DNA from 4 places in the Citrobacter sp. ANG330 genome. Region 2 is predicted to be linked to each of the others. Evidence: predicted binding sites of a transcription regulator. Region 2 holds the regulator's gene; each other region holds the start of a gene.
The links. The regulator sigma-54, encoded in region 2, starts transcription at its own class of promoters, with help from an activator protein. The targets are predictions, from matches to a motif close to GTTGGCACANNTTTCGCTNT.
Positions count from the first base shown of each region.

Region 1 (7,832 bases), on a different contig from region 2:
GCCGCACTGGTGTTTTTCGTGTTCATCTCCGCCGAGGCGCAGCGTGACGCATAATAGCTGAAGGAGACAAAATCGACGGTGTTTTTCAGAATCGCTTCGTCTTCCGGGGCTTTCTCAATCACCACGCCTTTCTCGCGGAACACGCGGGCGGAATAGGCCGGGTAGGCGCCGCGCGCCTGAACGTCGATGAAAAACAGGTTTTCACGATCTTTTTCCAGCGCTGTCCAGACATCTTCCGGCTTACAGGAGTACGGGTAAAAATTCCCGCCCGCCAGCATGCAGCCCACCCGGTTCTGCGGGTTGATCTCATGGGCGATCTTCGTTGCCAGCGCGCTGGCGATCAGCTCATGGTGCGCGGCCTGATATTTCACCTGATCCTGATTTTCCCCCTCTTCAAACACCAGGCCCGCGCCAGAGAACGGACTGTGCAGCATGATGTTGATTTCATTGAAGGTCAGCCAGTATTTCACCAGCCCGTTAAAAGCTTCAAAACAGGTACGCGCATAGCGGGTGAAAAACTCCACCATTTTGCGATTACGCCAGGAGCCGTATTCGGTAACCAGGTGCATGGGCACGTCGAAGTGGCACAGCGTCACCAGCGGTTCAATGCCGTATTTTTTGCACTCCGCGAAAAGATCCCGATAGAACGCAATACCTTCCTCGTTGGGCGTCAGTTCGTCGCCGTTGGGATAAATTCGGCTCCAGGCAATCGAGGTGCGAAAGACGGTGAAGCCCATTTCCGCCATCAGGGCGATATCGTCTTTATAACGATGGTAAAAATCAATCGCCTGATGGCTGGGATAAAATTCGTCATTCCGCAACTGGAAGCGTTTCTCCAGGCCCAGTTTGACCGGCATACGATGTTCGCCGTGCGGGATCATATCGACAGTGGTCAGCCCTTTGCCGCCTTCCCGGTATGCGCCTTCAGACTGGTTGGCGGCGAGTGCGCCGCCCCATAAAAATCCTTGCGGAAATACAGCCATAATAAACCTCAGTGAATAACAGTCAGGCGCTGGCGCCTTTTACCGTAGCGGCTTGTGCAGCCTGGTTTTTTCTTGCCTGTGCGGCCGCGTCTTCGACGGGGATATCCTCAAAGCCCAACAGCAGCGTCAGAACAAACGACAACACCACCGCCAGCGCCATGACGCCGAACACCCAAACAATGGTCATGGGATTGGCCGGGTCGAAGAACTGAACGCTGGTAAACAGGCCCGGCGCTGCCATCGAGTGGCTGGCGAGTCCGGCCATTCCGGCGACCGCGCCACAGATAAAGCCGCTGATCAGGCTGGCGATCAGTGGACGTTTCAGGCGCACCGCCACACCGTAGAGCGCGGGTTCCGAAATTCCGGCCATGATGGCCGAGGCCGCCGCTGCCAGCGCAGTCTGGCGCAGTTCCGGGTTTTTCGTTTTCCAGGCTACCGCCAGCGAGGAGCCGCCAAGCGACAGGTTGGCGCCAATTTCGGACGGCATAACCATCCCTTCTTTGCCCGTTTCGGCAATCGTCTGGATAATGGTCGGTGTAAACACGCGGTGCATCCCGGTCATTACCAGCAGCGGCCACAGTGCGCCCATAATGGCGACAGAGAGCCAGCCGAGATAGCCGTGAATGGTATAAACCAGCGCGGAAATCGCGCTACCGATCCAGATGCCAATTGGCCCGATCAGTACGATAGCCAGCGGGGCGGCGATCAGCACGATCAGCATGGGTTTCAGGAAGTTTTTGGTGACCGCGGGCGTAATGCGATCCACCCAGCGTTCGATGTACGACAGACACCAGGTCATCACCAGCGCCGGAATAACCGTATAGGTGTATTTCACCGCGGTGACCGGGATCAGTGCGAATTCAACGTGTTCGCCCTGCGCCGCTTTCGCCATCAGGTCGATAAAGCTCGGATGCACCAGCACCCCGGCAATGGCGATCGCCAGCGACATGTTGGTTTTAAACTTAATCGCCGCCGACGCCGCCACCATTAACGGCAGGAAGAAGAAGGCGCCATCGCCGATCACGGTCAGGATCGTTAACGTGGAGGAGCCTTTTTCCAGCACGCCGGTCATTTCCAGGATCATCGCCAACAGTTTGAGCATCGATCCGCCGATAATCGCCGGGATCAGCGGCGACATAGTGCCGATCAGCGCATCAAGGATCCCCGCGCCAATGCGTCTGAGCGTCAGCCTGGGTTTGCCAACGGGCTCGGCGGGTTGCATATCGCCCGGCAGCAGACTGACAACTTCACGATAGGCCTGAGAGACGGTATTGCCGATGATGACCTGGCACTGGTTGTCGCTACGCACCACGCCGAGTACGCCGCTGAGGGTTTTAAGCGTGGCAGCATCGACCAGCGTGTCATCTTTCACGACGAAACGCAGACGCGTCATGCAGTGTGTCACTGCAGTGATATTGTCGACGCCGCCCAGAGCCGTCACCACGGAGCGCGCCAGCGCTGCATAATTCTTGGACATAGGATTTTTATCCTGTTTTATCAGTAGGGTACGTTTTATTTTTGCCGCATGATCGGTCGTGAGATCGTCGGTGATGAAACGTTCATGGGAAACCGGTTCCACAAAATCATGATGAGTTTATTTTGTTTCAGCAAGAATTAATTTTGGTTATTGCTCGTAATTGTGATGTTCGTCACTGGTGGTTTTTGGCCGTGCTTTAGCATCTGAGACAACCACGTAGCGGTGCAGTACACTGCATCTCATTGCGAGAAAAGGAAGAAAACTTATGACGACGATGCTGGAGGTAGCGCAGCGGGCCGGGGTGTCGAAGGCGACGGTCTCGCGGGTGCTTTCAGGGAATGGCTACGTCAGCCAGGAGACGAAGGACCGCGTATTTCAGGCGATTGAGGAGAGCGGCTATCGGCCTAACCTGCTGGCGCGTAGCCTGGCGGCGAAAACCAGTCAGACGCTGGGGCTGGTGGTGACTAACACCCTCTACCACGGCGTCTATTTTAGCGAACTGCTGTTTCATACCGCGCGGATGGCGGAAGATAAAGGGCGTCAGCTTCTGCTTGCCGATGGCAAACACAGCGCGCAGGAGGAGCGTCAGGCGATCCAGTATCTTCTGGATTTACGTTGTGACGCCATCATGATTTACCCGCGTTTTCTCAGCGTGGATGAGATAGATGACATTATCGACAGCCACTCGCAGCCGATTATGGTGCTTAACCGCCGGTTACGGAAAAACAGCAGTCACTGCGTCTGGTGCGATCAAAAGCAAACCAGCTATAACGCCGTGGCGGAACTGATTGCCGCAGGCCACCAGCAGATTGCGTTTATTACCGGCTCAATGGACTCACCCACCGGGGTTGAACGCCTGTCCGGGTATAAAGAGGCGCTGATCCGACACGGTATCGCCGTCAATGACAACCTCATCGTCAAGGGGAAATGGACCCCTGCCTGCGGTGCCGCCGGGGTGGAAACGCTGCTTTCTCGCGACGTGACGTTCAGCGCGCTGGTGGCCAGCAATGACGACATGGCGATTGGGGCCATCAAACAGTTGCATGATAATGGGCTGGCCGTACCATCGCAGGTGTCGGTGATCGGTTTCGATGATATCGCGATGGCGCCCTACACCATACCGGCGCTCTCCAGTGTCAAAATCCCGGTGACGGAGATGATTCAGGAGACCATTGGGCGACTCATTTTTATGCTGGACGGCGGGGCGTTCACGCCACCAAAAAGCTTCACTGGCACGCTGATCCGCCGCGACTCTCTTACACCGATTGTCGGTTGTTAGAATTGTCACGTGTCATCGTCATTCGTGACGATGACACCGAAATCGTCGTCCTTTGTTTTAGAATATCTTTAAATTACAGTTAGATAAAAACTGGCATGATTTGTGAATGCTTCGGCACATTATCCGTTATTGCTGGAGAATTTGATGAACCGTTTCATCATTGCAGACGCCAATAAGTGCATTGGTTGCCGTACCTGTGAAGTGGCCTGCGTGGTCTCCCATCAGGAAAACCAGGACTGTGCGTCACTGACCCCTGAAACCTTTTTACCCCGTATTCATGTGATCAAAGGTGTTAACGTCTCGACGGCGACGCTGTGCCGCCAGTGCGAAGACGCGCCGTGTGCCAACGTCTGTCCGAACGGTGCCATCAGCCGCGATAAAGGCTTCGTGCATGTGATGCAGGAACGCTGTATTGGCTGCAAAACCTGCGTGGTGGCCTGCCCGTATGGCGCTATGGAAGTCGTGGTGCGTCCGGTTGTGCGTAACAGCGGTGCGGGTCTGAACGTACGGGCGGAAAAAGCGGAAGCCAACAAGTGCGATCTCTGTTATCACCGCGATGCCGGTCCGGCCTGTATGGAAGCCTGCCCGACGCATGCCCTGATTTGCGTTGATCGTAATAAGCTTGAGCAACTCAGCGCAGAAAAGCGTCGTCGCGCGGCGCTGGATTCTTCCGCGTCTTTGCTTTTCTGATTCCTGCCGCAAAAATCACTCAGGAAACGCGCTGGCATCAAGGGAATTCCCGGAAATTTTCGTAAAATACATTTCCGGGAATGATGATGGCGAGAATGATGTAATGGCAACAAATACCCCCTCCGGCGTACAGCTCCGTATTCGCGGCAAAGTTCAGGGCGTCGGCTTTCGTCCTTTCGTCTGGCAGCTGGCACAGCAGCTTCAGTTGCATGGCGACGTCTGTAATGACGGCGATGGTGTGGTGGTGCGATTGCTGGAAGATCCCGCGCTGTTTATCAATGAACTGCATGCCCATTGTCCGCCATTAGCGCGTATCGACAGCGTAGAGTGCGAGCCATTTAACTGGCTACAACAGCCTGAAGAATTCAGCATTCGCCAGAGTGCGGGCGGCACGATGAACACCCAAATAGTGCCCGATGCCGCGACGTGCCCGGAATGTCTTGCCGAAATGAATACACCCGGTGAGCGTCGTTATCGTTATCCCTTTATCAACTGTACCCATTGTGGCCCGCGTTTTACCATTATCCGGGCGATGCCCTACGATCGTCCGTTTACCGTAATGGCATCATTTCCGCTCTGCCCGCAATGCGACAGCGAGTATCGCGATCCGTATGACAGACGTTTTCACGCCCAGCCGGTGGCCTGCCCGGCGTGTGGTCCGCATCTGCGCTGGCTGAGCGGCGAACACCAGGCGGAAAAAGAGACGGCATTGCAGGCTGCGGTTGAGATGCTGAAGGCCGGGGGCATTGTTGCCGTTAAGGGGATCGGCGGGTTTCATCTGGCCTGCGATGCGCGAAACGGTGCTGCGGTGGCAATGCTTCGTGCGCGTAAGCGTCGTCCGACAAAACCGCTGGCGGTCATGCTGCCTGATGCGTCGGGCCTGCCGGATGCGGCTGTCCGACTGCTGAAAACGCCCGCCGCGCCGATTGTGCTGGTCGATAAACAACATGTTGCCTCGCTGTGTGACGGCATTGCGCCCGGGCTTGCGGAGGTGGGCGTGATGCTTCCCGCCAATCCGCTCCAGCATCTGCTGCTCCAGGAACTGAAGCGCCCGCTGGTGATGACTTCGGGTAATCTCAGCGGTAAACCGCCGGCCATCAGTAATGAACAGGCGCTCGATGATTTGCAGGAGATTGCTGACGGTTTCCTGCTGCACAATCGCGATATCGTGCAGCGAATGGACGATTCGGTGGTGCGTGAAAGCGGTGAAATGCTGCGTCGCTCGCGGGGATTTGTCCCGGATGCGCTGGCGCTGCCGCCGGGATTTGAGAATGTGCCACCGATGCTGTGTCTGGGAGCGGATCTGAAAAACACCTTCTGCCTGGTGCGCGGCAAGCAGGCGGTGATCAGCCAGCATCTTGGCGATCTCAGCGATGACGGGATTCAGAATCAGTGGCGTGAGGCGCTGCGGCTAATCCAGAACATCTATGATTTCACGCCGCAACGCATCGTTCATGACGCTCATCCGGGCTATGTTTCCAGCCAGTGGGCGAGCGAAATGAACCTGCCGACGGAGATTGTGTTGCATCATCATGCCCATGCCGCGGCGTGCCTTGCCGAGCACGGCTGGCCGCTGGACGGCGGCGATGTCATCGCCCTGACGCTGGATGGTATCGGAATGGGTGACGCGGGGGTACTGTGGGGCGGAGAATGCCTGCGGGTGAATTACCGTGAGTGTGAACATCTTGGCGGACTGCCCGCCGTGGCGCTTGCCGGTGGCGATCTCGCCGCGAAGCAGCCCTGGCGCAATCTGTTAGCGCAGTGTCTGCGCTTCGTATCGGACTGGCAGCGTTATCCGGAAACGGCCGGTGTACAGCGGCAGAACTGGAACGTGCTGACACGCGCGATTGAGCGCGGAATTAACGCACCGCTGGCCTCCTCCTGTGGGCGTCTGTTCGATGCGGTTGCCGCAGCGCTGAACTGTGCGCCAGAATCGCTCAGCTATGAAGGGGAGGCCGCCTGCGCACTCGAGGCGCTGGCGTCGCAATGCGCGGGTATTAAACATCCGGTCATGCTTCCCTTGACGGGGAATCAACTGGACCTGGCAACCTTCTGGTCGCAGTGGCTGAACTGGCCGGCAACGCCCGTCGAACGCGCATGGGCGTTTCATGATGCGCTGGCGCAAGGGTTTGCCGCGATGCTGCGCGAACAAGCCACCGCACGCGGGATCACAACGTTAGTCTTCAGCGGCGGTGTAATGCATAACCGGCTTTTATCGGCGCGTCTGGCGCATTATCTGGCCGATTTCACGCTGCTGTTTCCGCAACAGTTACCGGCAGGCGACGGCGGACTGTCGCTGGGACAGGCGGTGATTGCTGCGGCGCGTGGGACGCCAACTTAATTATTCTTTGTGATGATAGGGTCAACCAAACAGTTGTGTCCGCAGTGAGTTGTGGTGCTGTGGTTCTCTATGCGGGGCTGGTTGGCGTGATATAGGGTCGTGATGCCAATTTAGTGATAATGATGAATTAAATCGGCGCCACGATTGCCATTGTAGACACCGCATTGCGCCTCAGTTCTCCCTATAGCCTGTCCAGTGCCGCCACTCTGCTGTAACGGTTAAAGGCATGACCCAATATTTTTACTATACACTTAAATTATTTCATTAACGTTTTTCTTACTAAAACACATGTTTTATTTTTTAAATCAACATGATAAACATACATTTTACCACCTCCACCTTGGCTATACATATTTCCATCAGATTTGAAAAAAATGATCTCAATAAACTCTTTTGTATCTTCAATACTTGCATTATAACTTTCAAACGACTCATTATCTGGCAAGCAATTAGATACAATTTTTAAGGATGATTGTTCTCTGCCTGTTAAATAAATCACATCCTCTCCAAAAGCACTGCATATTGTGCATAGCATGAAAATAAAAACAAAAAATTTCATAATATTTCATCTCAGAGACTTTCTTGTTTTTTTTGGCTGTATTTAAGATAGGTATTCTCTGGTGTCCCCAGATAACTTGAATACTCTTTTTCTCCTTTAGCATAAAAATCAGCGCTACTTTTATCTGTCGGTGAAAAATGTAAGCTATCATAAGCATCATTTTCCTTTAAAACCTTATTTCCTTTTGTATCAGAAAAATATCCATGCGTATGATATACACCAACCCTTTTCGAGTCGTCAGGACAGGCTGCTTTGTATGGGTTCACCCCTGCTAAACTGCCTTTTAGAGGACCAGTATAAAAATAGTTCTTATCCTTTTTGCATATCAAACCACCATATTCTTGATTATTTTCAATTGAATCAGCGTTGCACATTTTTATAGCAAATAATCCGGCCTCATCCGCATTTGAAAATAAAAATTGATCTAACCCCAATGGATCTATGTAACTAACTGGATCTAATGGATAAATATATTGATTCCATCCCCCCATCAACCCTATCGG
Region 1 is NZ_JASJUI010000003.1:1,397-9,228, reverse strand. It holds gene QNN88_RS08380 (6-phospho-beta-glucosidase) at 1-983, opposite strand, end outside; gene ascF (PTS cellobiose/arbutin/salicin transporter subunit IIBC) at 1,006-2,460, opposite strand; gene QNN88_RS08370 (LacI family DNA-binding transcriptional regulator) at 2,726-3,739, shown strand; gene hydN (electron transport protein HydN) at 3,884-4,429, shown strand; gene hypF (carbamoyltransferase HypF) at 4,533-6,770, shown strand; gene QNN88_RS08355 (hypothetical protein) at 7,027-7,329, opposite strand; partial or broken gene QNN88_RS08350 (RHS repeat-associated core domain-containing protein) at 7,341-7,832, opposite strand, start outside.
Region 1: a site for sigma-54 is predicted at 3,850-3,869, ahead of hydN (electron transport protein HydN). Genes of this name have one in related genera too.

Region 2 (7,832 bases):
GCAATATACACCGAACGGTGTTTCCCGCCGGTACAACCGATAGCCACAGTTAGATAGCTACGGTTGTTGGTCTCCAGCATGGGTAACCATAGCTCAAGATAGCTGCGAGTCTGGTAGATAAAATTGTGTACTTCTGTGTGCCTGTCGAGGAAGGCGGCGACGGGCTTGTCGAGACCGGTCATCGGACGCAGTTTCGGGTCCCAGTGGGGGTTCGGCAGAAAGCGGACGTCGAAGACGTAATCGGCATCGATGGGGATCCCGTGCTTAAAGCCGAAGGACTCAAACACCATCGTCAGTTCACGCTCACGTTTACCCAACAGGCGGGTCCGCAGCATTTCCGCCAGTTCATGCACCGACATTTCTGAGGTATCGACAATCAGGTCGGCGCGAGAACGCAGCGGTTCCAGTAAGTCACTTTCCTGATCGATGGCGCTTTCCAGCGACAGATTCTTGCTGGAAAGGGGGTGTAGACGACGGGTATCGCTGTAGCGACGAATCAATGTGTTGCGATCGGCATCAAGGAACAGCAGTTGCGGCGAGAACGCCTCAGGCAGGTTGTTCATCGCCTGCTCAAAAATTTCCGGCGACTCCGGCATATTGCGTACATCAATGCTGACGGCTGCCGAAATCTGGCGTTCGGCAAGCGTGCGAGCCAGATCGGGTAACAGCACCACGGGAAGGTTATCCACGCAGTAAAAACCCATATCTTCAAGCGCGCGCAGGGCGACAGATTTACCTGACCCTGAACGACCGCTGACGATCATCAGTACCATGTACTGTTTCTCCTCACCACGACAAAAGGGGAGTTATGCTTCATCCTGACCGCCTTCGGTGTCAGTGATGATTTGATACAACTCTTCATCGCTCTGCGCGGCGCGCAGTCGACGGCAGATCGTTTTATCTGCCAGACGCTTAGCCACCAGCGATAATGTATGCAGGTGCGTTTTGGTTTGATCCGCTGGTACCAGCAGGGCAAAAAGCAGATCAACGGGTTGATTATCAATCGCGTCGAAGGCGATGGGTGTTTCCAGTTGCACAAACACGCCGACGGCGCGCAGGGTATCTTCTTCAAGCTTACCGTGCGGAATGGCGATCCCATTGCCGATGCCGGTACTGCCCATTTTTTCGCGCGTCAGGATCGCTTCAAAAACGACCTGCGGCGGTAAACTGAGCTGTTTTGCCGCCAGTTCACTGATGATTTCCAGCGCGCGTTTTTTGCTCTGGCAGTGAACGGCACTGCGCGTACATTCCTGGTTAAGTACACTGCTCAGTTGTAGAGTCGTATCGTTATTTATCATAATTTCACCTAAGAATTTGCCCCGCCGCGGCGAGACAAATTCGGAGCGCTAACTGTACAAATGGCCTGTTGTTGTGCACAACAGGCCGTCCTGCACCCGCTAACTGCCCGGACAATTAGTGTTGTTTCAGTTTATCTTTATGCTTTGTGAGCTGTCTTGCCAGCTTATCGATTAAGCCATCAATGGCCGCGTACATATCCTGACCTTCCGCGCTGGCGTGAATTTCGCCACCGTTTACATGCAGTGTTGCATCCGAGATGTGGGTGACCTTCTCCACCTTTAACACAATATAGACCTGATTGATTCTGTCAAAATAGTGTTCGAGTTTGGCGAACTTGGTATTAACAAAGTCACGCAGGGCTTCTGTTATCTCGACGTTGTTTCCAGTGATGTTGAGCTGCATAGTGTCTTCCTTATCGGTTGGGTCAAACCAGTTGTTTGCGCTGGTTTGACGGCGGAATGGATAAAGACTCTCGGTACTTCGCAACGGTGCGGCGCGCCACCATGATGCCTTGTTCCGACAGCATCGATGTTAGCTTGCTGTCGCTCAGGGGCTTCGCAGGGTTTTCCGCCGCAATCAACTTCTTCACCAGTGCGCGGATCGCGGTGGAGGAAGCTTCGCCACCCCCCTCGGTATTCACATGGCTGGAGAAAAAATACTTCAGTTCAAAAATGCCGCGTGGACTGTGCAGATACTTCTGCGTCGTCACACGAGAAATGGTCGATTCGTGCATCTCGACGGCCTGAGCGATATCCGCCAACACCATCGGTTTCATAAATTCTTCGCCTTGCTCAAAGAAGGCTTGCTGCTGCTCAACGATACAACGGCTGACGCGCAGCAGGGTATCGTTGCGGCTCTCCAGACTCTTAATCAGCCACTTCGCGTCCTGCAAATTACTGCGGATGTACTGACTGTCGGCGTCATTACGCCCACCGTTGCACATCGCGGCGTAGTGCTGATTGATCTGCAGGCGAGGGAGGCTGTCTCCGTTGAGCTCGACCATCCAGTGGCCGTTATGCTTACGCACCAGCACGTCAGGGATCACGTATTCCGGTTCACCAGTCTGGATCGACTGCCCGGGGCGTGGATCGAGCGATTGGATCAGATTGACCGCTTCTTTGAGCACCTCTTCTTTGAGACGTGTGACGCGCATCAGAGTACGGAAGTCGTGGTTCGCCAGCAGATCGAGATGATCGCTGATGATCAACCGGGCTTCTTCAAGGAAAGGGGTCGCCTTGTCGAACTGCGAAAGCTGGATCAGCAGGCAATCACGCAGATCTTTTGCCGCCACGCCTACGGGATCAAACCGCTGAATACGTTTGAGAACGGCTTCAACTTCATCAAGACCGACCTCTTCATTGCCCATGCTTTCGAGGATGTCGTCCAGCGAAACGGTGAGGTAACCGGTGTCGTCAACCGCATCCACAATCGACGTGGCGATGGCGCGGTCGGTATCGGAGAACGGGGTGAGTTCCACCTGCCACATCAGGTAATCCTGTAGGGTCTGCGTGGTTTCACCCTGATAAACGGGTAGCTCATCGTCAATGTAGTCACCGCTGGTGCCTGAAGGCGTACCGGCGGTGTAGATCTCATCCCAGCTGGCGTCGAGCGGCAACTCTTCCGGCATCTCTTTTTGTTCGAGGGCGTCGGCGGTATCCAGCGTTTCGCTGTCCTGGGTTTCGTGGGTATCAACTTCGTCGTGAAGATCGGTTTGCTCCAGCAGTGGATTGCTCTCCAGCGCTTGCTGGAGTTCCTGCTGCAGTTCCAGCGTGGACAACTGCAGCAGACGAATTGCCTGCTGTAGCTGCGGCGTCATCGCCAGTTGTTGGCTCAGCCTGAGTTGCAAACCTTGCTTCATGTTCAGAGTTGTTTTCTCCCGCTATGACGTCGCAAACTTCTACCCTATCAGAGTCTGAAGTCTTCCCCAAGGTATACGCGTTTCACGTGTTCGTCCTGCAGGATTTCTGTTGGCGTACCGTGCGCGATCAGGTGTCCCTGGCTCACGATATAGGCCCGCTCACACACGGCCAGCGTTTCGCGAACGTTATGGTCGGTAATCAATACGCCAAGACCGCTGTCACGCAGATGTTCAATAATGCGTTTGATATCGATAACAGATATGGGGTCAACGCCGGCAAACGGTTCGTCCAGCAGGATAAATTTAGGGTTGGCGGCCAGCGCACGGGCGATTTCCACACGGCGACGTTCCCCCCCGGAGAGCGACTGCCCCATGTTGTCGCGCAGATGCTCAATGTGGAACTCTTCCATCAGCTCGTTAGCGCGGTCTTCACGCTGTTCGCTGGAGAGATCGTCACGAATTTGCAGAACTGCCATCAGGTTATCGTACACGCTCAGGCGACGAAAAATCGACGCTTCCTGCGGCAGATAGCCAATTCCGCGGCGCGCGCGGGCGTGCAGCGGCAGCAGACTGATGTCTTCATCATCAATGATGATGTTACCGGCATCACGCGGCACAATGCCGACGACCATGTAGAAGGTGGTGGTTTTACCCGCACCGTTCGGCCCAAGCAGACCGACAATCTCGCCCGAGTTGACGGTCAGGCTGACATCTTCCACGACGCGGCGGCCTTTGTAGGCCTTCGCCAGATTCTTTGCAGTTAATGTTGCCATAGCGAATTAGTTACTCTTCTTCTGAGCCGGGGTCTGGTTTTTATCCTGCAACTGCGACGGCACCAGAACGGTGGTCACACGCTTGCCTTTCTCACTGAAGGCCTGCATTTTCTGCTCTTTCACCAGATAGGTAATTTTGTCCCCGGTGATGTTGCTGTCGAGCTGTTCCAGGTATGCATTGCCGGTGAGCACGACAAAATCTTTCGCCAGTTCATAATGCATTTTCGACGCGTGACCTTTTACCGGCTTACCGTTGTCCTGCATTTGATAGAACGTGGCCGGGTTGCCGAAGCCGTCAATGACCTCTTTACCCTCTTCACCGCCAGGGCGGGTCACGACCACTTTATCGGCGTTAATTTTGATAGTGCCCTGGGTCACAATGACATTACCGGTGAAGGTCACAACGTTGCCCTGCATATCCAGAGACTGCTGGTCCGATTCGATGTGGATCGGCTGTTCGGTATCGCCGGTGACGGCGAACGCCGGAATGCTGGCGGCCAGAAGTGAGCTGGCAAGCACAAGATTAAGGCTGAGTTTGTTTGTTTTGAATTTCATAGGAGGTTCTAACCTTTTCAATCAGCTCGGCGTTCTTGCTGCGTAAGTTGCCGCGCATTTTCAGTCCGCTGGAGTTAAAAGTTGTTCCGTATAACGTGACGAGGTCTTCAGAGGTAACATCCTGCGTCACCAGATTGATCTGTGCGTTATCGGTGGTAATTTTTCGAAGTTGAGCGTCAGGCACCAGCGCGTTGACTTCAACGTGACCATAAAGATACAGCATCCGATCCTCGGTCAGCCTGGCTTTATCCGCTTTGATTGACCACGTCGGGATCTTGTCCTTATCAAACGTCGTTAATACGGGTTGTGTGAACCACGAAACGGCCTGATCGGAATAATATTCAACATGTTGGGCGATCAAACGATAGCTCAGCGCGCCTTCCGGACTGTAGACCATGGTGTCCGTATGCTCGCTCTTATAGGTCGGATCGCTTGTATTCACGACCACCTGCGCCGTGTCGTCTTTATCGGCCAGGTTAATCCCAATCAGCACCAGCACGGCCAATGACAGGAGAATGATAACCCAACGTCTGGCTTTACTCATATCGATTGCCCTTTGGCCTCATCAAGCTTACCCTGCGCCAGTAATAATAAATCACAGACTTCTCGTACCGCGCCGCGCCCGCCCGCGATCTTCGTGACATAATCCGCGCGCGGAAGCAGTAACGGATGCGCATCCGCAACGGCAATGCTCAGGCCAATTTTTTCCATTACCGGCCAGTCAATCAGATCGTCACCGACGTAGGCTACGTTTTCCGGTGCAATCTCAAGCTTTGCCAGCAGATCGTAAAAGGCGACCAGCTTGTCCGACTGCCCCTGATACAGGTGCGTGATACCCAGTGTGGTACACCTTTCTTCTACTAGTTTAGCCTTTCGTCCGGTAATGATGGCGACGTCAATATCAGACGTCAGCGCACAACGGATCCCGTAACCGTCACGGACGTTAAAAGCCTTCAGTTCTTCACCGTTGTTGCCCATATAAATCAGGCCATCCGACAGCACGCCATCGACATCAAGAATCAGCAGACGGATATTCTCTGCCTTGGCGATGACGTCCGCGCTGACGGGTCCATAACAGGTCGCAAGCGACGCACCTGCTTTGCTCATTTCTCGTTATCCTTGAATTTCTACACAACGCCTGCACGCAGGAGATCATGCATATGTAACACACCCAGTAACTGGTCGCCATCGGCAACCATCACGGAGGTGATATGGCGGGACTGCATTAAGTTCAGGGCATCGACCGCCAGAATTCCTGGACGCACACGAATGCCCCCAGGCGTCATCACGTCGGCAATACCGAGCTGGCGCACGTCAACGCCCATATCAAAGACGCGACGTAAATCACCGTCGGTGAAGATACCGTCGATCTTCATCGCTTCATCGCAAATCACGGTCATGCCGAGGTTCTTGCGGGTGATTTCCAGCAGCGCATCGCGCAGGCTGGCTTCTTTGGTGACATGCGGGATCTCATCACCCGTATGCATAATATCGTTCACGCGTAGCAGCAGTTTACGCCCCAAGGCGCCGCCCGGATGCGATAACGCGAAATCCTCCGCGGTAAATCCGCGCGCCTTTAACAACGCCACCGCCAGCGCATCGCCCATCACTAATGTGGCGGTGGTGCTGCTGGTCGGAGCCAGTCCAAGCGGACAGGCTTCTTGCGGTACTTTAACACACAGATGGACATCCGCAGCACGCGCCATGCTGCTTTCTGGTCGACCGGTGATGCAGATGAGCTGAACCTGCAGTCGCTTAAGAACCGGAATCAGGGCCGCGATCTCGCTGGATTCCCCGGAGTTGGAGATGGCAATCACGACATCCTGCGAGGTCACCATTCCCAGATCGCCGTGGGCGGCTTCGCCAGGATGAACGAAGAATGACGAGGTTCCGGTGCTGGCAAAGGTCGCGGCCATTTTGCGGCCTATATGCCCCGATTTCCCCATGCCCATCACCACCACTTTGCCGGTGCAGTTGAACATTTTTTCACAAGCGAGCGTGAAATCCTGGTTGATGTACTGATCGAGCTCCGCCAAGCCTTCACGTTCAATTGCCAGAACTTCTTTGCCGGCTTGCTGAAAGTCAAAACCCGGTTGTAACGCTAAGTGCGACATATGTCTGTTTCCAGTTATCCAACGAGAAGTGGCGATAGCCAATACAACATCGCCAGCCATACGATAAAACCGCCGGTCAACAGCGCGCCCGCGCCGCGACCGGACTGGCGGGGACGCCGCCAGCAGAGTAATGCAAAGATGATGCTCACCAGCAGCATCACGCTGTAGTCACGGCTGAACGCCAGCGGGTTGACATCACCCGGCGTAATCAGAGCGGGAAGGCCGAGGACAATGGTGAGGTTAAAAATGTTCGCGCCGATGATATTGCCCACCGCGATATCGTTCTCACCTTTGCGCACGCCAGCAATAGCGGTAGCCAGTTCAGGCAGGCTGGTGCCAATTGCGATTACCGTCAGACCAATTGTCAGTTCGCTCATCGCGAAATAATTGGCAATCACCGTGGCGTTATCCACCACCATTCGGGTGGCCATTGGCATGATAATCAGCGCAATGCCCAGCCATAAAAACGCCACCGGTAGCCCGCCTTCGCGCGGCAACTCGGCAACCTGTTCCCGGGTGAGGCTGTCATTGCCCTGACGCTCAGCGAGACGGGCGATTTTAACAATGAACAGCAGCCATAACACGGCCAACAGTAAAAGAAAGATACCATCGCTGCGGCTGAGTTGTCCGTCAAAGAGTACGGATCCGGCTACCACGCTAACCAGCAACATTAGCGGTAATTCGCGACGCAGAATATCGGAATGCACGGTAAAAGGGTGGATCAACGCGGCAAGGCCAAGGATCAATAAAATGTTGGTAATGTTAGAGCCGAGCGCGGCGCCGACAGCTAAATCTAACTGCCCGTGCAGAGAGGCGGCGACAGAAACAATAATTTCAGGCAGAGATGTGCCTATACTGACTACCGTCATACCGATAATCAGCGGCGGGATCCCGAACGTTCGGCACAGGATTGACGCGGCAAATACCAGGCGGTCGGCGCCGTAGACGACCAATAATAAACCAATGATTAACAGCGCCGTTGCTAAAAGCATCTAAAGTCCTTTCTTCAGGTATACTCGCCGGTCCACCGGGATCGTCTGGAAACCGTAACGAAGTCTTAATTTTGACTTTATGCAGCTAAAAAGTAAAACAAATGCCAGCTTTCGCTAACCAGGGCAGGTAATATTCTGTAAATATGATGGGTTCATGGTCAAATTCAGCGCCATGCTCAGATCAACAAGCAACACGAAGGATGAATCAATGGGTGAGTCTGTGGCGAATTTAGTCGATATG
Region 2 is NZ_JASJUI010000006.1:229,341-237,172, reverse strand. It holds gene rapZ (RNase adapter RapZ) at 1-773, opposite strand, end outside; gene ptsN (PTS IIA-like nitrogen regulatory protein PtsN) at 807-1,298, opposite strand; gene hpf (ribosome hibernation promoting factor) at 1,414-1,701, opposite strand; gene rpoN (RNA polymerase factor sigma-54) at 1,724-3,157, opposite strand; gene lptB (LPS export ABC transporter ATP-binding protein) at 3,205-3,930, opposite strand; gene lptA (lipopolysaccharide ABC transporter substrate-binding protein LptA) at 3,937-4,485, opposite strand; gene lptC (LPS export ABC transporter periplasmic protein LptC) at 4,454-5,029, opposite strand; gene kdsC (3-deoxy-manno-octulosonate-8-phosphatase KdsC) at 5,026-5,592, opposite strand; gene kdsD (arabinose-5-phosphate isomerase KdsD) at 5,613-6,599, opposite strand; gene QNN88_RS15335 (calcium/sodium antiporter) at 6,614-7,591, opposite strand; gene mlaF (phospholipid ABC transporter ATP-binding protein MlaF) at 7,800-7,832, shown strand, end outside.

Region 3 (7,832 bases), on a different contig from region 2:
GCCACGACGCTGACGCCCATCAGGAGAGGCGCACAGCAGGCGTTTTCCGCTTCTTTCGTGCGCGGCGCGCCGAGGAAGGTCACGCCATACACTTTCGCCATACACATCACCGCCAGCGCACCGGTGATCGCCAGTCCAACCGCCAGTAATGGCCCCAGCAGACGACCAATAAATGCGCCGCTGTTGCCCAGCTTGAAGAAGGACTGATAGATAACCCATTCGCCGGCAAAGCCGTTCAGCGGCGGCAATGCAGCCATCGCCATCAGCCCCACCAGTATTGCAATGGAAATGACCGGCATGCGTTTGCCGATGCCGCCCAGTTTTTCGATATCGCGATGCCCGGTACGAAACCAGATGCTGCCCGCTCCGAGGAACAGTACGCTTTTGAACAGGCTGTGGTTCACCAGGTGATAAAGCCCACCGGTCAGGCCCAGCGCAATCAGCGTCGGTTGATTGAGCGCAATCCCGGTTACGCCAGCCCCCAGACCGAGCAGAATAATGCCGATGTTTTCCAGGGTGTGATACGCCAGCAGGCGCTGAATATTGTGCTCCATCAGCGCATACAGACCGCCAACAAACGCGGTGATCATGCCGAGCACCAGCAGCAGCACGCCCCACCACAGCGGCGCATTACCGCCAATCAGCGATAGCGAGAGAATGCCCAGCAGACCGACCTTCATCACCACGGTGGAGAACAGGGCTGCCGCCGGAGCGCTGGCGTTCGCGTGTGCCTGCGGCACCCATCCGTGGAGTGGAATAATCCCGGCCAGCAGACCAAAACCCGCCACGCCGAGCAGCCAGATGTCAGAACCCAGCGGCAGCTCCTGGGTACGCAGGTCGAGCAGGCGTAACTCCAGCGTGCCGTAGCGCTGCCACACCAGATAGCAGGCAATCGCCAGCAGCAGCGTACCGAGACGCCCCAACGCGAACCACAGCTTGCCTTCTTTGCTGCATCCGGTCAGGAACACCGCACTCAGCGCCATGATTTCCGCCATCACCACCAGCGTGCCAAGATTGCTGGCGGCAACCGCGCACACCGCCGCGGCCATCAGCAGATTCACCAGCAGGCCGTTAGCTTTCACCTGCGGATGGCGATGCCAGTCGATGTTGTACAGACTGACGAACAGTCCACACAGCCCCAGCGTAATCAGCCAGATGGCATTCAATGGGGTGATTTGTACGCTGTGACCGATAAACGGCATCACGCCGCGCACCGCGACAGCGTTGATGAGCACGGAGAAACCCGCCGCGGCGGTACACAAGCTCCCCACCGCGCCGCCCACGCCAGCAATCCAGCCGCTCAGCGCTTTATGAAAAGAGAACAGAAATGCCAGGACGGCGGCAGCGGCAAACCAGGCCACGCCGCTGGCGATCAGTGAAATTGCGCTCATTTTGCCTCCCCACTCTGCGCCTGCTGAAACAAGGTGAGATCGCCGAAGTCGGTATTGAAAGTCAGCTCACGTTTGCGTTTACTGGCGCGGGCGATGTCCATGTTATTCACCAGATGCAGGGCTTTGGTCGGGCACATCCGCACGCAGGCTGGCCCTTGTTCGTCAAAGCTGCACAGATCGCATTTCACCGCGATAGCCCTCACGCCCGGAACCCAGTCCAGCAACGTGCTGACGCGAGCCGGCGCAGGGGGAGCTGGTGGAGCTTTCGACGTATTGGCGTTGGCCGGGATATGCAGCGGACGGCTGCCGGAAAATTCGATCGCGCCAAACGGACAGGCAATGCCGCACAGTTTGCAGCTTACACACAGGCTTTCATTAAGCTGTACGGCGCCCTCCACCCGGTTAATCGCGTTAACCGGACAAACGGTAGCGCAAGGCGCATCTTCACAATGGTGGCAAAGCTGCGGCGCGGATTCTTTTTCATTTAACATCACTTTCAGGCGCGGCATAGACTGCAGGCCGTGCTGGCGATGCGTCTCTGAACAGGCGGCCTCACAGGTGTGACAGCCGATACAGAGCGTGGAGTCAGCAATTACAAAACGATTCACCAGGCATTCCTCAGGTGATAGTCATTTTTGACGAAAACATGCCGACGAGATGTCAGTTTCGACACTGTTCGACATATCTGTCCCTCAATTCGTCGTGACGACCAACGACACGACGCAAAGCACCGCCTTCAGGCCGCCGGATTTTGTTCCGCCACCAGTTGGCTCAGATTGATCGGCGAACCGCTTTCGACAGCGGCATACAGACGGTCATAGACGCTGGAGATTTTGTCGAGATAGTGCTCCAGCACCTGCTCGCGATTGCGGTTGCTGACCTGCTCATCGACTTTGCCGTCAATACTCAACTGCGCCTGCGCAACCAGTTGTTTATCTTCGCCATCTTTGGTTTCGACGTAGTACTCGATGGTGTGGCTGTTAAAGCCATCCGCCAGCGTGACGTAAATACGAAAGTGTTCGAACAGCACGAAGCAGAGATCTTTATCCGGCGCGCAGCTCATCGCGTGATGCAGGCGCGCTTTCGACAGGGTGATCCCCTGAACCAGCGAGTTGCAGTAAATATGCCACTGGTCCTGTAGGCGACGATGCCGCTGCGCGATGTAATCGGCTTTTTCGCTTATTTCCCAAATAGTCATGTCAGGTTACCCGTTTAACAGAGATAGCCTGCCATAAGCATTTTTCATGCCAGTTTTTAACCATTTGTTTTTTCATGAATTTAAAAATAAATGACGGCTGTCGACGCCGAGATGACATGTCATTTCGTCATCATCGTCATTGACAAGCACACCCAATTTTCAGGCTGGCATAATTATTGCTTAACCCTGCCCATCATATCGGGAGGCACTATGCACGAAATAACCCTTTGCCAGCGGGCACTGGAATTGATCGAACAACAGGCCGTCGCGCACGGCGCAAAACGGATAACTGGGGTCTGGCTCAAAATTGGCGCATTTTCTTGCGTAGAAACCAGCGCTCTCTCCTTTTGTTTTGATCTGGTATGCCGTGGCACCGTTGCGGAAGGTTGTAAACTGCACCTCGAGGAACAAGAAGCCGAATGCTGGTGTGAATCCTGTCAGCAATACGTCACCTTACTGACTCAGCGCGTACGTCGTTGCCCGCAATGCAATAGCGACATGCTGCAGATCGTGGCCGATGACGGATTACAGATCCGGCGAATAGAAATAGATCAGGAGTGAGCGATGTGTACTACATGCGGTTGCGCTGAAGGCAACCTTTATATAGAGGGTGATGAGCATAACCCTCATTCCGCGTTTCGCAGCGCGCCCTTTGCCCCGGCAGCTCGCCCGGCGCTGAATATTACCGGCATTAAAACGACCGAATTCACCCCGAGCCAGACGGAAGAAGGCGATTTGCACTACGGTCACGGTGAAGCCGGCACCCACGCGCCAGGCATGAGCCAGCGCCGGATGCTGGAAGTGGAAATCGACGTGCTGGATAAGAACAACCGCCTGGCCGAGCGCAACCGCGCCCGCTTCGCGGCGCGTCAGCAACTGGTGCTTAACCTCGTCTCCAGTCCCGGTTCCGGTAAAACAACTCTGCTCACCGAAACGTTGATGAAACTGAAAGACAGCGTACCGTGCGCGGTCATTGAAGGCGATCAACAGACGGTCAACGATGCCGCACGCATTCGCGCCACCGGCACGCCCGCCATTCAGGTTAACACTGGCAAAGGCTGCCACCTCGACGCGCAGATGATTGCCGACGCCGCGCCGCGACTGCCACTTGCCGACAACGGTATTTTGTTTATCGAAAACGTCGGCAACCTCGTCTGCCCGGCAAGCTTCGATCTCGGCGAACGACATAAAGTCGCCGTGCTTTCTGTCACTGAAGGTGAAGATAAGCCTCTGAAATATCCTCATATGTTCGCCGCCGCTTCGCTGATGCTGCTCAATAAAGTCGATCTGCTGCCGTACCTGAATTTCGACGTAGAGAAGTGCCTGGCCAGCGCCCGGGAAGTGAACCCGGACATTGAGATCATCCTGATTTCAGCCACCAGCGGTGAAGGGATGGATCAGTGGCTGAACTGGCTGGAGGCACAGCGATGTGCATAGGCGTTCCCGGCCAAATCCGCACCATTGAAGGCAACCAGGCGAAAGTCGATGTTTGCGGCATTCAGCGCGACGTCGACCTTACGCTGGTCGGCAGTTGCGATGAGCACGGTGAACCCCGTCTGGGCCAGTGGGTGTTGGTTCACGTCGGTTTTGCGATGAGCGTAATTAACGAAGCCGAAGCGCGCGACACGCTCGATGCGCTCCAGAATATGTTTGATGTTGAGCCGGACGTCGGCGCTTTGCTGTATGGCGAGGAAAGATAATGCGTTTTGTTGACGAATACCGCGCGCCGGAACAGGTGATGCAACTGATTGAGCACCTGCGTGAACGCGCCGCGCATCTGCTGTATACCGCCGAACGTCCGCTGCGCATAATGGAAGTCTGCGGCGGCCACACGCACGCGATCTTCAAATTTGGTCTCGACCAGTTGCTCCCCGACAACGTGGAATTTATCCACGGCCCTGGTTGCCCGGTTTGTGTGTTACCGATGGGACGTATCGACAGTTGTATAGAGATTGCCAGCCATCCGGAGGTGATTTTTTGTACCTTTGGCGACGCGATGCGCGTGCCGGGCAAACAGGGCTCACTGTTACAGGCGAAAGCCCGCGGCGCAGACATTCGCATCGTCTACTCGCCGATGGATGCGCTCAAACTGGCGCAGGATAACCCGACGCGAAAAGTTGTTTTTTTCGGTCTGGGTTTCGAAACCACGATGCCGACCACCGCCATTACGCTACAGCAGGCAAAACAGCGTGACGTGCAGAACTTTTATTTCTTCTGCCAGCACATCACGCTGATTCCTACCCTGCGCAGTCTGCTTGAACAACCCGACAACGGCATCGACGCGTTCCTTGCGCCAGGCCACGTCAGTATGGTGATCGGTACCGACGCGTATCATTTTATTGCCAGCGAGTTTCATCGTCCGCTGGTGGTCGCCGGATTCGAACCGCTTGATCTACTGCAAGGCGTCGTGATGCTGGTTGAGCAGAAAATAGCGGCCCACAGCCAGGTCGAAAATCAGTACCGTCGTGTGGTGCCGGATGCCGGGAATTTGTTGGCGCAAAAAGCCATTGCCGAGGTGTTTTGCGTCACCGGCGACAGCGAATGGCGCGGGCTTGGGGTGATTGAATCCTCCGGCGTGCATCTGACGCCTGATTATCAGCGCTTTGATGCCGAAGCGCATTTTCGCCCGGCGCCGCAGCAGGTGTATGACGATCCGCGCGCCCGTTGCGGCGATGTGCTGACCGGGAAATGTAAACCGCATCAGTGCCCGCTGTTTGGCAAGACCTGTAATCCCGAGACCGCGTTTGGCGCACTGATGGTCTCATCTGAAGGCGCATGCGCCGCCTGGTATCAGTATCGTCAGCAGGAGTGTGAAGCATGAACAGCGTACAACTCGCCCACGGCAGCGGCGGCCAGGCTATGCAGCAACTGATTAACAGCCTGTTTATGGAGGCGTTTGCCAACCCGTGGCTGGCGGAACAGGAAGATCAGGCACGGCTTGAACTGGCACAACTGGTCGCCGAAGGCGATCGTCTGGCTTTCTCCACTGACAGTTATGTTATTGACCCGCTGTTCTTCCCCGGCGGCAACATCGGCAAACTGGCGATCTGCGGCACCGCCAATGACGTCGCCGTCAGCGGCGCAATCCCTCGCTATCTCTCCTGTGGCTTTATCCTCGAAGAAGGTTTGCCGATGGAGACGCTGAAAACCGTGGTGAACAGCATGGCGGCTACCGCGCGTGAAGCTAACATCGCGATCGTCACCGGCGATACCAAAGTGGTGCAGCGCGGCGCGGCGGACAAACTGTTTATCAATACCGCCGGAATGGGCGCGATTCCCGCCAATATTCACTGGGGCGCGCAAACCCTGACCGCAGGCGATGTGCTGTTGGTCAGCGGAACGCTGGGCGATCACGGGGCAACGATTCTTAATCTGCGTGAACAACTGGGTCTGGATGGCGAGCTTTTCAGCGACTGCGCGGTATTAACTCCGCTGATTCAGTCGCTGCGCGATATCCCTGGTGTGAAAGCCCTGCGCGACGCCACTCGTGGCGGCGTTAATGCGGTCGTCCATGAGTTTGCCGCTGCCTGCGGTTGTGGCGTTGAGCTGTCCGAATCCGCACTTCCCGTGAAGCCCGCCGTTCGGGGAGTATGTGAACTGCTGGGGCTGGAGGCACTCAACTTTGCCAACGAAGGCAAACTGGTGATTGCCGTTGAACGTCAGGCAGCAGAGCACGTATTAGCGGCCCTGCATGCACATCCGCTGGGACGTGACGCGGCGTTGATTGGCGAAGTGGTCGAACGTAAAGGCGTGCGCCTGGCCGGTCTTTACGGCGTGAAGCGCACGCTGGATTTACCGCATGCAGAACCGCTGCCGCGGATCTGTTAAGTCCGTCATTATGCCGGATGGCGGCGTCGCCTTATCCGGCCTACACAAATTGTTCGAACCGTAGGCCGGATAAGGCGTTTTTTGTCGCCATCCGGCGGAAGTTGAGTCTCTATACCTATAATTTAATTTCTTTTTCGCACCGCGCAGCGGTACTTTCCTGGAAAAGCAATATGTCGTATACACCGATGAGCGATCTCGGGCAGCAAGGATTGTTCGACATCACTCGCACATTATTACAGCAGCCCGACCTGCAATCGCTAAGCGAGGCGCTTGCGCAACTGGTAAAGCGTTCAGCGCTTGCCGACAGCGCGGCGATTGTGTTGTGGCAAGCGCAAACGCAGCGCGCGTCGTATTACGCCACGCGCGATAACGGCAAACCCGTCATCTACGAAGACGAAACCGTACTCGCCCATGGCCCGGTCCGCCGGCTTCTTTCCCGCCCGGACGCCCTGCACTGCAATTATCACGAATTTTCAGAAACCTGGCCGCAACTGGCCGCTGGCGAACTTTACGCGCCATTTGGCCACTACTGCCTGCTGCCGCTGGCAGCGGATGGGCGCATTTTTGGCGGCTGCGAATTTATCCGCAACGACGATCGTCCCTGGAACGAAAAAGAGTACGAGCGTCTGCAAACCTTCACCCAGATTGTCGGCGTGGTGGCGGAGCAAATTCAGTGCCGGGTCACGAATAACGTCGATTACGATCTCTTGTGCCGCGAACGCGACAACTTTCGTATTCTGGTCGCCATCACTAACGCCGTACTCTCCCGGCTCGACATGGATGAGCTGGTGAGTGAAGTCGCCAAAGAGATCCATCACTATTTCAATATTGACGACATCAGCATTGTCCTGCGCAGCCACCGAAAAAATAAGCTCAGCATTTACTCCACTCACTACCTCGATGAAAATCATCCCGCACACGAACAAAGCGAAGTCGATGAAGCCGGCACCCTGACGGAACGGGTATTTAAAAGCAAAGAGATGTTGCTGATTAACCTGAATGAACGGGACGCGCTGGCCCCATATGAACGCATGCTGTTCGATACGTGGGGCAACCAGATTCAGACGCTGTGCCTGCTACCGCTGATGTCGGGCAACACCATGCTCGGCGTACTCAAGCTGGCGCAGTGTGAAGAAAAAGTGTTTACCACCGCTAACCTGAACCTGTTGCGCCAGATTGCCGGGCGCGTCGCCATCGCCGTGGACAACGCCCTCGCCTATCAGGAAATTCATCGCCTGAAAGAACGGCTGGTGGATGAAAACCTGGCGCTTACCGAACAGCTTAACAATGTCGACAGTGAATTTGGCGAGATCATCGGGCGCAGCGATGCGATGTACAGCGTGCTCAAGCAGGTCGAGATGGTGGCCCAGAGCGACAGCACCGTGCTGATCCTCGGTGAAACCGGCACCGGTAAA
Region 3 is NZ_JASJUI010000003.1:15,386-23,217, forward strand. It holds gene hycC (formate hydrogenlyase subunit 3) at 1-1,391, opposite strand, end outside; gene hycB (formate hydrogenlyase subunit HycB) at 1,388-1,999, opposite strand; gene hycA (formate hydrogenlyase regulator HycA) at 2,128-2,589, opposite strand; gene hypA (hydrogenase maturation nickel metallochaperone HypA) at 2,800-3,150, shown strand; gene hypB (hydrogenase nickel incorporation protein HypB) at 3,154-4,026, shown strand; gene hypC (hydrogenase 3 maturation protein HypC) at 4,017-4,289, shown strand; gene hypD (hydrogenase formation protein HypD) at 4,289-5,410, shown strand; gene hypE (hydrogenase maturation carbamoyl dehydratase HypE) at 5,407-6,417, shown strand; gene flhA (formate hydrogenlyase transcriptional activator FlhA) at 6,588-7,832, shown strand, end outside.
Region 3: a site for sigma-54 is predicted at 2,753-2,772, ahead of hypA (hydrogenase maturation nickel metallochaperone HypA). Genes of this name have one in related genera too.

Region 4 (7,832 bases), on a different contig from region 2:
GTCATTATGATGACCGGTAGCATCGGATGGCGCTGTTTAATCTGTTTTAACAGCGCCAGCCCGTCCATCCCCGGCATGCGAATATCAGATAACAGCACGTCCGGCGTTTTGCTTGCCAGCGCGCCCAGCACGTCGTTACCGTTTTCAAAGGTGGTACAACTCAGACCCGCACCGGCGAGAGCACGTTCAAGCACCCAACGGATGGAACTATCGTCATCGACTACCCAGACTATCCCTCGTTGCATAAGCACCTCTATTTCCGAATCGGCAGGTAAACCGAAAACTCGGTATGACCTGGCCAACTGGTAAATTCAATTTTGCCGGAATGCTGATCGATCAAATTACGGGCGATGGATAAGCCCAGCCCGGTGCCGCCTTCGCGGCCGCTGACCATCGGGTAAAACAGCGTATCCTGTAAGTGGGAGGGAATACCCGGTCCGTTATCTTCGACGTCGATACGCGCCGCCAGGCGATAGCGCTCGCCATGGAGCGTGAGCTGGAAAGCGGTGCGGGTACGCAACACGATCTCTCCGCCTTCTGCTCCCAGCGCCTGCAGCGCATTACGGACAATATTCAACAACACCTGTTCGATCTGTTCCGGGTCATGCGGTAGTTCCGGCAGGCTCGGATCATAATCACGAACCAGCGTGACGTTTTCCGGTAACTCCATAGAGACCAGTGCGACCACACGCTCAGCGACCTTATGAATGCTTTCCGTGACATGCGTTCCCGGCATCTGTGGGCCCAGCAGCCTGTCGACCAGATTACGCAGACGATCAGCTTGTTCAATAATGACTTTGGTGTATTCCAGCAGTCCCGGATCGGGCAATGCTTTGCTCAATAGCTGTGCTGCGCCACGTAAGCCACCGAGCGGGTTTTTAATCTCGTGGGCCAGTCCACGTACCAGATCGCGTGCCGCGACCTGCTGAGCGTGCTGTAGCTGCTCCTGGCTCAGGCGACGCTGATTATCCATCGGCGCCATTTCAAGTAGAATCTGACCGTCAGGCAAACGCTGGGCGGTGAGCGACAAAATATGCGAACGCCCGTCAATCACCAGCGTAACCTCATTGTCGGTGAACCCCTGTCCCGCCTCTAAGCTCTCGCGCATCAGCTCGATATTTAAGGAAAAATAGCTCAGGAGTTCAGGAAGCGGCGTACCAAACAGTTTTCGGGAGCTCTGGGCGAGTAACTGCTGTGCTGCCGGGTTGGCGTAATGCACCGCCAGCTCATCGTCGACCAGTAAGATGCTGTTGATTAAAGAATTGAGGATCTGCCCAGCATCGGGCAGCGTGCCTGTTGCCATACAGCAGTCTCCTGAATAGTATGCACCAATGTAGTGCATTATAGCTTTTTACATCGAAAAAGCGCGAAGGATCAGTTTGTTGGCGGTGAAAAAAGCCCATCGTATGATGGGCTACAGATTGCTGACAAACGTCGTGCCGGATGGCGACTTCGCCTTATCCTGCCTACAAGGGGTTGCCCTGTAGGCCCGAAAAGCGTGCGCCATCGGGCATCTTAATGTTTGCCATCAACCTCAAACCTGTCAGAAACAGGCTAAAAGTTTCCACGGCAACTTAAAACAATTAAACGCTGTAGTACAACTCAAACTCTACCGGGTGCGGCGTCATGCGCACGCGGTCATTTTCTTCAATGCGCAGCGCGATGTAAGCGTCAATGGCCTCATCAGTGAACACGCCGCCCGCTTTCAGGAACTCGCGATCCAGGTTCAGCTCGTTCAGTGCTTCTTCCAGAGAACCAGCAACCTGTGGGATCTCTTTCGCTTCTTCCGGCGGCAGGTCGTACAGGTTTTTGTCCATGGCTTCGCCCGGGTGGATCTTATTCTTAATGCCGTCAAGACCGGCCATCAGCAGGGCGGCAAAGCACAGGTACGGGTTCGCCGCTGGATCCGGGAAGCGGACTTCGATACGACGTGCTTTCGGAGAGGCCACAACCGGAATACGGATAGAGGCGGAACGGTTACGGGCAGAGTAGGCCAGCATTACCGGCGCTTCGTAACCCGGGACCAGACGCTTGTAAGAGTTAGTGGTTGGGTTTGCCAGGGCGTTGATGGCTTTCGCGTGTTTGATCACGCCGCCAATGTAGTACAGCGCCTGCTCAGACAGACCCGCATATTTGTCGCCAGAGAACAGGTTGGTACCGTTCTTGGACAGGGACATGTGGCAGTGCATACCGGAACCGTTATCGCCGAACATCGGTTTTGGCATAAAGGTCGCCGTTTTGCCGAAGCGGTGAGCGACGTTGTGTACCACATATTTGTAGATCTGAATTTCGTCCGCTTTTTTGGTCATGGTGTTGAAGCGGGTTGCCACTTCGTTCTGACCTGCGGTTGCCACTTCGTGGTGATGTGCTTCAACCACCAGACCCATCTGTTCCATCACCAGACACATTTCAGAACGGATGTCCTGAGCGGAGTCTACCGGTGGAACCGGGAAGTAGCCGCCTTTCACGGCAGGACGGTGGCCTTTGTTTCCACCTTCGTACTGGGTGGAGGAGTTCCATGCGCCTTCGATGTCATCGATAGCTACGTGAGATCCGGAGATTGACGTGCCGAAACGGATGTCGTCAAACAGGAAAAATTCAGGTTCTGGCCCAAACAGCACGGTATCGGCGATACCGGTGGAGCGCAGGTATTCTTCAGCACGCTTGGCGATAGAGCGCGGGTCGCGGTCATAGCCTTGCAGGGTACCAGGTTCCAGGATGTCACAACGGATAATCAGGGTGGAATCCGCGAAGAACGGGTCGATAACCGCAGTAGAGGCATCCGGCATCAGCACCATGTCGGATTCGTTGATGCCTTTCCAGCCACCAATCGAAGAGCCGTCAAACATTTTGCCTTCTTCGAAGAATTCGGCATTTACCTGATGAGCAGGAATCGTGACGTGCTGTTCTTTACCTTTGGTATCAGTGAAGCGCAAATCAACAAACTTCACTTCGTGCTCATTCAGCATCGTCAAAACGTGTTCAGCGGACATACTTAACTCTCCAGATTGGTCATAGTCGTCGTGGTAACGAGGTGTTCAATTCTTTAATCATTGGCCGTGTCGCCGTAAAAAAGATAAAGCGAAATCTGTGCCAACTTTTAAATTGCCCCTAAAAGGCGTTATCATGCGCACCATCGTGCAAAAGGGTTGCACCATGTTGTGTATGTTGCACCAGTATAGTGCTTTAATGTGAACATTAAGCACCATATTGGTGCAATGGACTGTGCATAACCCTTTTAACGCTCCGTGAAAGCGATCACAAAGAAACTCTGCAATACTTGTTTGCGGAGGATGTTTGTGATCCTGTTTTGTAGTGCGATTAATCCGTGTACAATAACGCGCTATTTCTAATGCCTGAGGCAAAGTTGTGATCGAAAATTTGCGTAATATCGCCATCATCGCGCACGTTGACCATGGTAAAACTACCCTGGTTGATAAGCTGCTGCAGCAATCCGGTACGTTCGACTCTCGTGCCGAAACTCAAGAGCGTGTGATGGACTCCAACGATTTGGAGAAAGAGCGTGGGATTACCATCCTCGCAAAAAACACCGCTATCAAATGGAATGATTACCGTATCAACATCGTTGATACCCCTGGGCACGCAGACTTCGGTGGTGAAGTTGAGCGTGTCATGTCCATGGTTGACTCTGTGCTGCTGGTGGTTGACGCATTTGACGGCCCGATGCCGCAGACGCGCTTCGTGACCAAAAAAGCCTTTGCACATGGCCTGAAGCCTATTGTGGTCATCAACAAAGTTGACCGTCCTGGCGCGCGTCCGGACTGGGTTGTCGATCAGGTATTCGACCTGTTCGTAAACCTCGACGCGACTGACGAACAGCTGGACTTCCCGATCATCTACGCTTCTGCGCTGAACGGTATTGCCGGTCTGGATCACGAAGATATGGCGGAAGACATGACCCCGCTGTATCAGGCGATTGTCGACCACGTTCCTGCGCCGGACGTTGACCTTGATGGTCCGTTCCAGATGCAGATCTCTCAGCTGGACTACAACAACTACGTTGGCGTCATCGGTATCGGCCGCATCAAACGCGGTAAAGTGAAGCCGAACCAGCAGATCACTATTGTGGACAGCGAAGGCAAAACCCGTAACGGAAAAGTTGGTAAAGTGCTGACTCACCTGGGCCTGGAGCGTATCGATAGCGATCTGGCTGAAGCGGGCGACATCATCGCGATCACCGGTCTGGGCGAGCTGAACATCTCTGACACCATCTGCGATCCGCAGAATGTGGAAGCGCTGCCGGCACTGTCTGTTGATGAACCGACGGTAACGATGTTCTTCAACGTCAACACCTCTCCGTTCTGTGGCAAAGAAGGTAAATACGTTACCTCTCGTCAGATCCTTGACCGCCTGAACAAAGAGCTGGTGCACAACGTTGCGCTGCGCGTTGAAGAAACTGAAGATGCGGACGCGTTCCGCGTTTCTGGTCGTGGTGAGCTGCACCTGTCAGTTCTGATCGAAAACATGCGTCGTGAAGGTTTCGAGATGGCGGTTTCCCGTCCGAAAGTTATCTTCCGCGAAATCGATGGCCGTAAACAAGAGCCGTTCGAGAACGTGACGCTGGACGTCGAAGAGCAGCACCAGGGTTCTGTGATGCAGGCACTGGGCGAGCGTAAAGGCGACCTGAAAAACATGAATCCAGATGGCAAAGGCCGCGTACGTCTCGACTACGTGATCCCAAGCCGTGGGCTTATCGGTTTCCGTTCAGAATTCATGACCATGACCTCTGGTACCGGTCTGCTGTACTCCACCTTCAGCCACTACGACGACGTACGTCCGGGTGAAGTGGGTCAGCGCCAGAACGGCGTACTGATCTCTAACGGTCAGGGTAAAGCGGTTGCGTTTGCACTGTTCAGCCTGCAGGACCGCGGTAAGCTGTTCCTCGGTCACGGTGCGGAAGTGTACGAAGGCCAGATCATCGGTATTCACAGCCGTTCTAACGACCTGACCGTAAACTGCCTGACCGGTAAAAAACTGACCAACATGCGTGCTTCCGGTACCGACGAAGCCACGGTTCTGGTTCCGCCGGTTAAGATGACTCTGGAACAAGCACTGGAGTTCATCGATGACGACGAACTGGTAGAAGTGACGCCGCAGTCTATCCGTATTCGTAAACGTCACCTGACGGAAAACGATCGCCGCCGCGCGAACCGTGGTCCGAAAGAAGATTAATTCATCATCTTGTGACGAAAAAGCCGCTGATTTCAGCGGCTTTTCTTTTTCTACACGGTTAAAAGAAATATTTTACCCCAACGCGAATCTGGTTTTGCTCGCGGTGATAGGGTTCAACGTTACGATCCAGCCAGCGCAGTTCAAAGTAGGGCAGCCAGTTCTGGTTGATCCGATAACGGAAGGTATTCGTAATTTCCCAGTGATGATCCTTGCCATTGCTGCTATTAAAATCATTCACCCGCATAAAATAGTGGGGTTCAAAGGTATACGAGAATTTATCGGTAATAATAAAGTTCCAGTAGTTGCCGATCTCATAGGTATCGTTATTATCCCGATCGCCGTTTAAATCGACAGAGCTGTAATTATTATGGTTGTAGCGGTTACGCACTGTCAGGTTAAACCACGGTGTAAACTTGTAATTCACGTCCAGATACACCGCGCCGCTGGAGCCAATACTCTTGTCGGTAATCAACCCGCCAGGTTGGATCGTTAATTTATCCGTGGGTTTGAAGAGCGGATACCAGCCCTCGATCTCGTTATAGCCGTGTTTTAACTCGTCTTCACGCTGGAGCGTATAGGTGTTGGTGAGCATGATGCCCGCACCCATATCGAAGTTATAGCCAACGCGCAGCATGATCTCTTGTTGATCGGATGCCAGATTATAGGCCTCCCGATTTTCGACATAAGCGCCAGCAAACACAGAGGTGGATATCACTGAAGATAACAGAATGAGAGTGTGTAATGTTTTCATCATAAATCCATTTTTTAAGCGTAGGGAAGCCGCCATCCATCAGGATGGAAATAGCGGCAAGATTTGTTTAAAGATTTACAGTAGCGATGTTTTTATTGTTATTGTTTACGTCAGAACGAATGGTGCTCTTTTTTCGTTGATTTATTTCCTCGATAATAAAAGCGAAACGCGCTTCGTTGAGCTTATAAAAGAAACCCATGGTCAGTGCAGCAATAATCGCCAGACCACAGGGCCAAAGAAAAATTAACTGGCGTAATCCCAGTAAGGTTGCGTCGCTTTGCTCGATGTTTGGGATATAACCAATCTGGGTCAACATCATTCCGGGCAGGAATCCCGCCAGCGCAGCGGAAATCTTGCGGGAAAAGGTATATCCGGTATAGACGGAACCTTCTGCGCGAATCCCCGTTTTCCATTCGCCGTAATCCACGGTATCCGGCACCAGCGCCCAGTTCAGGCTGTTCACGAAAGCTGTACCGAAAAAGGCTACACAGGAGAAGGTGACGAATAAAAAGGAGGTTCCGCCCCAAAAGAAATTCAGGATATCCCCGACTGCCCAGAGCGTTAGCCCTCCGAGATAAACCTGTTTTTTACCGAAACGCTTTACGGTCATGGGAACTAGCAGTACACCTACCAGAATGCACCCCATGCTGAAAAAACCCATCCATGAGAGTAAATGGATATCGTTCAGAACGTACTGTGTGTAATAGACCTGGATCGCCAGTTTGATGTTGAACGCTGCCAGCGTACATAGATTGGCAATACACAGCACTAACAGAGGAGGGTTGCGGAAAATCGCGCAGAACGACTTTAGAATGCTGGGCTTATGGTGATCTGGCACGATTTCGATGTAACGTTCCTTAACGCCACGGAAACACCACCACATACTGAATAGCCCGCACACGGAGAAAATCAGCGCGGCAATCAAATAGCCCAGCGACGGCGAACGGGTAAACAACGCCTGAATCGGCATAAAGCCTACGGTACACAGCAGCAGTCCAATGGTTGCGCCGCCCTGACGCCAGGCGGCAAGCTGGGCGCGTTCGTGCGGGTTTTTGGTGATAGCAGGCACCATGGCGCCATAAGAGCAGTTCATAAGGCTATAAAACAAACCAAACAGCATAAACAGGAGGGTGGCCAGCGTCGTCTTCACCGTTAAGGTAAAGTCCGTGGCAAAGAACTGCGCGCTGGCAACCAGCGCAACGGGAAAAGAGGCATAAAGTATGAAGGGGCGGAATTTACCTATTACACCAATATTACGGCGTGAATCCAGCAATACACCGGTTAATATATCGGTAAAGGCAGTAAAGAACTTCGCCACCAGGAAGATTATACCGCCGTAATACGCAGGCATCCCCAGTACATCGGTATAAAACTTAAGCAGATACAGCGTCCCGATACACAGCATCAGGTTTGAGCCAAAATCACCTATGCCGTAGGCGCACTTCTCACGCAGGCTCAGTTTCAGCGTTAGCGGATCATGGTCAGACATAATCGCCTCCCATAACGCCCCGTAGGGCGTTGGATATTATTGTTTTAAGTCGTTTGCTTACGGGCTTCGATTTCGCCAACGATACGGATATACATTTTTTCGTTGAGATTGTAGAAACAGCCCATTGCAATGATGGTGACGACCGCCAGCGCACAGGGATAGATAAAGATCAGCTGCCGCAACCCCTCGACCGTTCCCGCCGATTGCACCACGTTAGGCACATAGCCGATTTGGGTCAGCATCCATCCCGGGAAGAAGCCGGCCAGCGCTTGTGAAACCTTACGGAAGAACGTAAAACCGGTGTAGACCGTCCCTTCAGAACGCACGCCGGTTCGCCATTCGCCATATTCCACCGTGTCGGAAACCAGCGCCCAGTTCAGGCTGTTTACAAACGCGGAA
Region 4 is NZ_JASJUI010000011.1:135,585-143,416, reverse strand. It holds gene glnG (nitrogen regulation protein NR(I)) at 1-245, opposite strand, end outside; gene glnL (nitrogen regulation protein NR(II)) at 254-1,303, opposite strand; gene glnA (glutamate--ammonia ligase) at 1,584-2,993, opposite strand; gene typA (ribosome-dependent GTPase TypA) at 3,370-5,193, shown strand; gene ompL (porin OmpL) at 5,252-5,944, opposite strand; gene QNN88_RS19965 (MFS transporter) at 6,012-7,433, opposite strand; gene QNN88_RS19960 (MFS transporter) at 7,478-7,832, opposite strand, start outside.
Region 4: a site for sigma-54 is predicted at 3,079-3,098, ahead of glnA (glutamate--ammonia ligase). Genes of this name have one in related genera too.